2 regions of the Ferrimonas lipolytica genome follow, and region 2 is predicted to be linked to the other one. Evidence: riboswitches for the same ligand, from Rfam matches in the RefSeq annotation. Region 2 holds a riboswitch; the other holds the start of a gene.
What was found. A riboswitch is a leader RNA that binds a small molecule or an ion and turns the genes downstream of it on or off. The one in region 2 is predicted to bind cobalamin.

Region 1: linked by a shared signal. The riboswitch ahead of HER31_RS06215 (TonB-dependent receptor domain-containing protein) and the one ahead of HER31_RS05015 (cobalt-precorrin-5B (C(1))-methyltransferase) in region 2 are both predicted to bind cobalamin.

Annotation. Positions count from the first base shown of each region.
Region 1 is NZ_CP051180.1:1,313,865-1,317,283, forward strand. Features, by position in the region: gene HER31_RS06205 (GGDEF domain-containing protein) at 1-509, opposite strand, end outside; gene HER31_RS06210 (hypothetical protein) at 781-1,080, opposite strand; cobalamin riboswitch at 1,326-1,497, shown strand; gene HER31_RS06215 (TonB-dependent receptor domain-containing protein) at 1,651-3,419, shown strand, end outside.
Region 2 is NZ_CP051180.1:1,070,909-1,074,327, forward strand. Features, by position in the region: gene cobD (threonine-phosphate decarboxylase CobD) at 1-964, shown strand, start outside; gene HER31_RS05010 (histidine phosphatase family protein) at 1,044-1,601, opposite strand; cobalamin riboswitch at 1,791-1,964, shown strand; gene HER31_RS05015 (cobalt-precorrin-5B (C(1))-methyltransferase) at 2,117-3,214, shown strand; gene HER31_RS05020 (precorrin-8X methylmutase) at 3,227-3,419, shown strand, end outside.

The DNA of each region.
Region 1 (3,419 bases), 240 kb from region 2:
GTAGCGCTGAGTAGCGTAACAAGAATGAAACATAGCAATACTCGTAACGCTAGTTCCGGCGAGAGTATTTGGTTGGCTTGGCCAACATAACCGAAGAAGTAGGCAACGATAGCGCCAACTAGGAATAAGCTGATGTTAACTACGCCAAGGGTTAAGCCAGAGAGGAAAAAGGTGACCGGTGGCGCGATCAGCATCCAGATAGGGCCAGTACCGCCAAAACCGCCGGAGTATATTAACGTAATTAATAACCCATAAAGGTTAAATAGTAGTATCGTTGAGGCGAGACGATAGTTCGAACGAAATTTCAATACCAGCAGAAAAATGGTTCCGGCAATTAAATCAAAGAACACTAATTGATAGTTGCCTAAATAAGCACATAGCGTTCCCATTAATGCCACCGCCACGATGCCAATAACTGCGAATGTGACAATTATCTGTTCAATTTCATGTTCGACAAAGTCGGCGCCTTGAGTATTATCGCTCTGGCTATAGTTGAGTAGAGGATTCATTCCATTCCAAACGTTTATCTGATGGTTCTAAGGTAGCTTGCTACCTTGTGTTATTGGCGATCCGTGCCAATAGTCATCCTAAATTATATTAGAAAACGGCCGTGACTGCAGTAATAGTGACTGGTTTGGAAGATACTTCACTTACAGTTGTAGTCGACTTCATCTTTTCCTGAGGAACAAACGAAATTTTGTCGTAGAAGTTTGCTTCGGCGTTGGCATTCAGCCACTAAAAAGCCCGCGATAGCGGGCTTATTGAGCAGCCTTATGAGGCTTAACTACAAACTGCCCAGAGCTGCAAAATTGTGCCAATGGCTACGAAGGTGATGTCACCGAGTTCGGCGCGCTGTTCGCTATTGAGGTTGTCGTTAAGCCAAGCTTCCAACTGTTCTGCTTTGACGATTTCGTCACTAATCGGGCAGGTAACCGTATCACCTTCAGGCTGGAAGATTTGTTCAAATTGCTCCGACACATCTTGACGATAGAGTGTTTGAGCGTTGATCAGGTGCTGCGCGTGCAGGATCAGGCAGATAAGTTCATCTTTAGCTTTCGGGGTAAAAGTTTGCTCAATCATCGTTTTCGTTCATTGGGTAAAGTAGCTTAATGCTAGCAATAGACTGCGCCAATTACTGTTATTAGTTAGTAATTTCGTGAGCGACTGCTGAGTTATTGGCCGTTAGTACTGCAGCACTAATGTCATGCCATTAGCGGAGCTGGCTGCGCCGATGCGAATTAACCGGTTTGCAGAACCCTGCTGAAATCCTATGAGTTTCTGCTTGAGTTGATGGCCAACTCTGTCACACTTAGCACTAAGTGTTAACAAACGCTTCGAATTTTGGTGCCCAATGGGACTAATAGGGAACGCGGTTAAATTCCGCGGCTGTACTCGCAACTGTGATCAGAGCGGGGTGTCGTTACCACTGGCTTACGCTGGGAAGGGGCGCCCCTAGACGCTGAAAGCCAGGATACCTGCCTAAATTTGCCGATTTGACTCAAGCGGGTTACTTGAGCAGGTGGTTGAATTTTGCTGTACGCACTGTTGTGCTTAAACAATAAAGACGACGCTATTCTGTTGCTGTCACCATGATGTGATTGCTACCTCAAACCATTTCCCGCGCTTTTAACTCAATTAATAGGGAACATCATGAGTTTAAAAACGCGCTTTGCAGCTGTTGCTATTACCACAGCTGCCTCATCTGCGGCGTTCGCTGCTGATATAGAAACCATTACTGTGACAGGCTCTCGTTTCGACACTGCCGCTGAGTATCAGCTGGCGGTGGTAAATACGGTCGAACGAGCTGAAATCGAAATTCTGCAGCCCAAATCAGTGGTGGATCTACTTGAACGTTTACCGGGTTTAAGTGTTACTCGAAGTGGCGGCAGTGCACAAACCGCTTCGGTGAGTGTTCGTGGTGCCAATTCTGATCATGTGTTAGTGCTAATTGATGGCATTCGAGTGAGTTCCGCCACATTAGGCAGCACCGATTTCTCAGCGGTATCACCGGAACAGATTGAGCGGATTGAGGTGGTTAAAGGCCCACGGGCATCAGTGTGGGGCAGTGATGCCATCGGTGGTGTGATTCAGATTTTCACTCGACAGCTGCAAAGTGGTCAGTACTTTACTGCCGCTGAACTTGGCAGTGACAATTATGGCCGTTTGGCTGCTGGTGCAGGGGTTAGCCATGGTGAAGGGCAAACTAGCGTGACTGTTGCCGCTGAAGCAAGTGATGGTTTTGATGTGTATCGGGATACCGATGAAGCAGATGATGATGGTTACGATCGGATTACTGTTGGTTTGAACGGTGAACAGCCATTAAATCAAAGCTGGAGCATAGCGTGGCAGGGCCAATACAATAGTGGCAACAGCGAATACGACGACATATTTGCTGCGACGGGTCCAGACCAATCGGATTTTGATAACTTCTTTTGGAATATAGCCAGTCGCTATCAGCGACAGCAGTTTGAATCACAATTTAGCGTGGGTCAGTCCCGTGATCGGAATGACCAGTTTCGAGATGGCGTCGCCGCTAAATCGCGTTTTCAAACCGATCGTGACCAACTCAATTTTACCAACCAATATCATTTTAACGACACTGTTACGGCGATAGGCGGAGTTGACTATAACAATGAGTCGGTCAATGGTGATTATGCCACTAGCGACCGTGATCTTATTGGTGTGTATGGGTTGGCGCGTGCTCGCTTTGGTGGATGGTTACTGGAAGCGGCAGTCCGCTTTGATGACGTCGAAGATGTTGATAGCGAAACTTCATACAATCTAAGTAGTGCCTATCACCTCAGCTCTCATTGGCGGATCAGTGCCAGTTACGGCACCGGCTTTAAGGCGCCGACCTTCAATGACCTATTCTGGCCTGAGCTTGGCAATCCGGATCTGTTGTCGGAAACCTCGAAAAATACCGAAATTACCCTTAATTACAGTCGAATCGGCGCTAGCGCGTACCTGAGCGTGTTCAAAAACGAGATTGAAAATCTTATTGATTGGGCTGGTAGCGGTGAGTTTGATCAGTTTGGTTGGGAGATCTACCGGCCGAGTAATGTTGCTGATGCGCAAATGCGTGGGGTTGAGTTTGGCAGCCAATTTCAGTTTTGGGGTTTAACTCATGAGTTGGCATACACCTACTTAGACACTGAGGATAAATCGTCTGGAGAGCAATTGGTTAGCCGCTCTGAGCATGAAGCTGATTACGCCGTTTCGTATCAATGGCAGCAACTCGATGGGCGTCTTGATTACCATTATCAAGGCAAGCGTTTTGCTGGTGACAGTAACTATGATGGCAGCGGTGACTTCTTATCAGCGTACCACAAAGTGGATCTAAGCTTTGGCTACCAACTAACAGACGAACTGATCGTTCGTGCCAAACTCAACAATGTATTTGATCAAGAGACAACCAGCGT
Region 2 (3,419 bases):
ACAATGGTTAGATGTGTCTACTGGTGTCAGCCCTTGGACCTATCCTCATACTGCCATCGCAGCAGCACATTGGAACCGCTTGCCGGAGGAGGAAGATGGCCTCGAACAAGCCGCGCGCGACTATTATCAGTGCCAATCGCTGTTGGCGGTAGCTGGTTCGCAAGCGGCCATTCAAACCTTGCCCGAGGTTTGGCGCAAACAACTTGAGCTTAGCGGCGACTGGCGCGCTGAGCAGATGAGAGTTGGTTTGCCACAGGTGGGTTATAAAGAGCATCAAAAAGCGTGGCAACGAGCAGGTTGGATCATTAACCATTATCCGCCGTCGTTAGATAATCGGTTTGTTGCTGGGGTTGATGCGCTGGTTGTGATAAACCCCAATAATCCCACTGGGCAGTTATACGATGCGAAAACGTTGTTGCAGTGGCAGCAACAACTGGCAAAAAAAGGTGGCTTAATGGTGGTCGACGAAGCCTTTGCTGACGTTGATTTAAGCCAGTCGATAAGTCACTTATGCCCACAGCCGGGGCTAGTGGTATTGCGCTCGGTTGGTAAGTTTTTTGGCTTAGCCGGTATTAGAGCTGGGTTTGTGTTAGCCCCAAGCCAGCTGTTAAGTGCTTGCGCCTATGAGCTTGGCCCGTGGACTATTGCCGGCCCTGCTCGGCAGATCTGCATGCGGGCGTTGCAAGATACACCGTGGCAGTTAACACAAAGACAGCGCTTAGCAGCAGCAACGGTACGTTTGCAGGCGCTATTGCAGCCGTTGTTGTGCCATGGTGCGTCGTTGGCGGGAACCGATCTGTTTCAAACCCTCTACAGCAACAAGGCAGTGCAGTGGCACGAGCAGTTGTGTGCGGATGGCGTATTCACACGCCTTACCGATGAACAGGATGGTATTCGCTTTGGTCTGGTTGATGATGAGCAGCAGTGGCAACGTTTGGCGGCGGCAATTAGTAAGTTAACTTAACGTTATTTTATTTTTTGCAGAAAACAAATTCGCTAAAATAATATGTTTCAACCATTAATGTCGCTTGGCTATCAAATTTTCATGGTAGCCTTGATATTTTTTCGTAATCAATCTCAATTAATTCGCAGTTGGCTGGAACTAGTGTTTCCTTACTCCAAGGCGGCAGCCCATGGTAATAGTTCAGGCAAGTTCTAATCCATTCGCCATGGGTGACGATGATAATGGATGAATTGTTATTAATATTAATTACTTCAAAAAAACGACGGATGCGATTAAGCAAACTCAAGGTCGACTCTGATCCTTCAATATCCATTGCATTCTGGTTGAAACGACCATGGTAACCAGCCATTAGGCTCGGCTCTTCGCTGATCGACTTTCCCTGTAATGCCCCCATATGGCGCTCTCTTAGGCGCGGATCTACCCTCAGTTCCGCGTTAGTGGATATCAGTTTTGCTGTTTCAATACAACGAGATAGGTCGCTGCTATAGATAGCATCTATCGGCGTATCTTTGAGCTGACGTGATAGCGCTTGTGCCTGATTTATTCCTTGAGCAGACAGCGAGCTTTCGAGGTGGCCTTGGATTATTCCTTTTCTATTCCAAGTGGTTTCGCCATGTCGGCACAGATATAAATTCATTTCTAACTACAAATCATTAGGTGGGTTAACGGCAAGATATTTAGACTAAGTTATTTAAAGCTCTAGCTTCAACCGCGCTTACTCAAATTTACAGAATGATAATCATTTATTGTATCTATATCACGTTATTTGCCTTACCGAATAAATACTGTCGTTTATCACATATTATTGATGCCCCTTGCTGTCCTACTCTAGCGTCAGTTTCGTGGAGCATTAGTGCTTAAAGGGGAACCAGATGAAATTTCTGGACTGTACCCGCAACTGTAATTGGTAAGTTAACTCATATGCCACTGGCGAAATGCTGGGAAGGGTGAGTTAGTCAAAGCCAAAAGTCAGGATACCCGCCATGAATACCGTATTACAGATTGAGCGGGATCACTCAATGTCTGATGCACCATACCTTCTGGCGCCAGTCTATCTCCCGTTCCATATCTATCGATTTTGTTAGGCGTTGGATGTGTTGACGGTTTCTTTGCTGAAGCTGCTATCCGCGCCACTACCGTGGTGTTTAAGTCGTGACCGTTACTGCAATAAAACAAAGTAAGCACCGAAGTGAGTTAAGAACCGGTTATACCACCGGTGCTTGCGCCACGGCTGCCGCTTTGGCTGCGCTCAAAACCTTGCTAGGCGGCACTACACCAGCGGCTGTAACCATCAAGCTGCCGGGCGGCAGTGATGCTCGCTTTGATTTAGCGCAATGCCAATTGGGTTTTGCTTCTGTCATCAAAGACGCTGGTGATGATCCCGATTGCACCCACGGCGCCAATATCTCCGCGACGGTTGAACTGAGCTCGCGCAGTGGCATTGAGTTTGTTGCCGGCGAAGGGGTTGCGACAGTAACTAAGCCGGGATTGGAGCTTGGCGTTGGTGAGCCTGCTATTAACCCAGTGCCGCGCAAGATGATACGTGAACACCTGTTGCCATTGTTGCAACAACATCAGCACTGTGGCGCTAAGGTAACCATTGCGGTTGTTGGCGGCGAGGCGATGGCGGAACACACCATTGGGCGTCGCTTAGGCCTAATTGGTGGCATCTCGATTCTAGGTACTCGCGGTACCGTATACCCCTATTCAACGTCGGCTTACGCCGCTTCTGTTCGACAAAACGTTGAAGTTGCTGTAGCAGCTGGCCATACCCAGATGGTTCTAACCACCGGCAGCCGCACTGAGCGTGCGGCAATGGCAGCACGGCCTAACTGGGAAGAGATTCAGTTTGCCCAAGCTGGTGACTTTTGCGGTGTTGGCTTGCGTGCGGCGGCTCGTTATGGAGTAACACGGATAAGCCTTGTCACCATGATTGGCAAGTTGTGCAAGATAGCCGGCGGCACCACCATGACCCACGTTACTGGCCGTGCGATTCAATTCAAACTGCTGGCCGCTGAACTCGCGGCCATGGGCGCCAGTGCCGAGGTGTGTCGGTCCGTCGCAGCGGCCAACACCGGTCGACATCTGTTTAGTTTGGTGCCGGTTCAATGGCATCAACAATTCTTTCAGCGCCTGTGCCAGATGGCAGCGCGTCATTGTTACCAATACAGCCACAATAAGGTGATTGTTGAAGTTGAGTTAATTGACTTCGACGGCTCCTTGTTGGCAACGGCTTGTCACGGAGAATAACCCTTGGAACAAATGAAACAGCTAACGGCTCAAGGCCAGCAGATTGAGCGTGACTCTTTTGGTCAGATTGATCTGGAGATCGAACGCGACCACGGTGGTCACAACTTCACTCACGAAGAGTGGGCGGTGGTTCGTCGGGTAATCCATAGTAGCGGTGACTTTGAGTTTGCTGATCTGTTTTGCTTTAGCGAAGACGCTGCTGAGC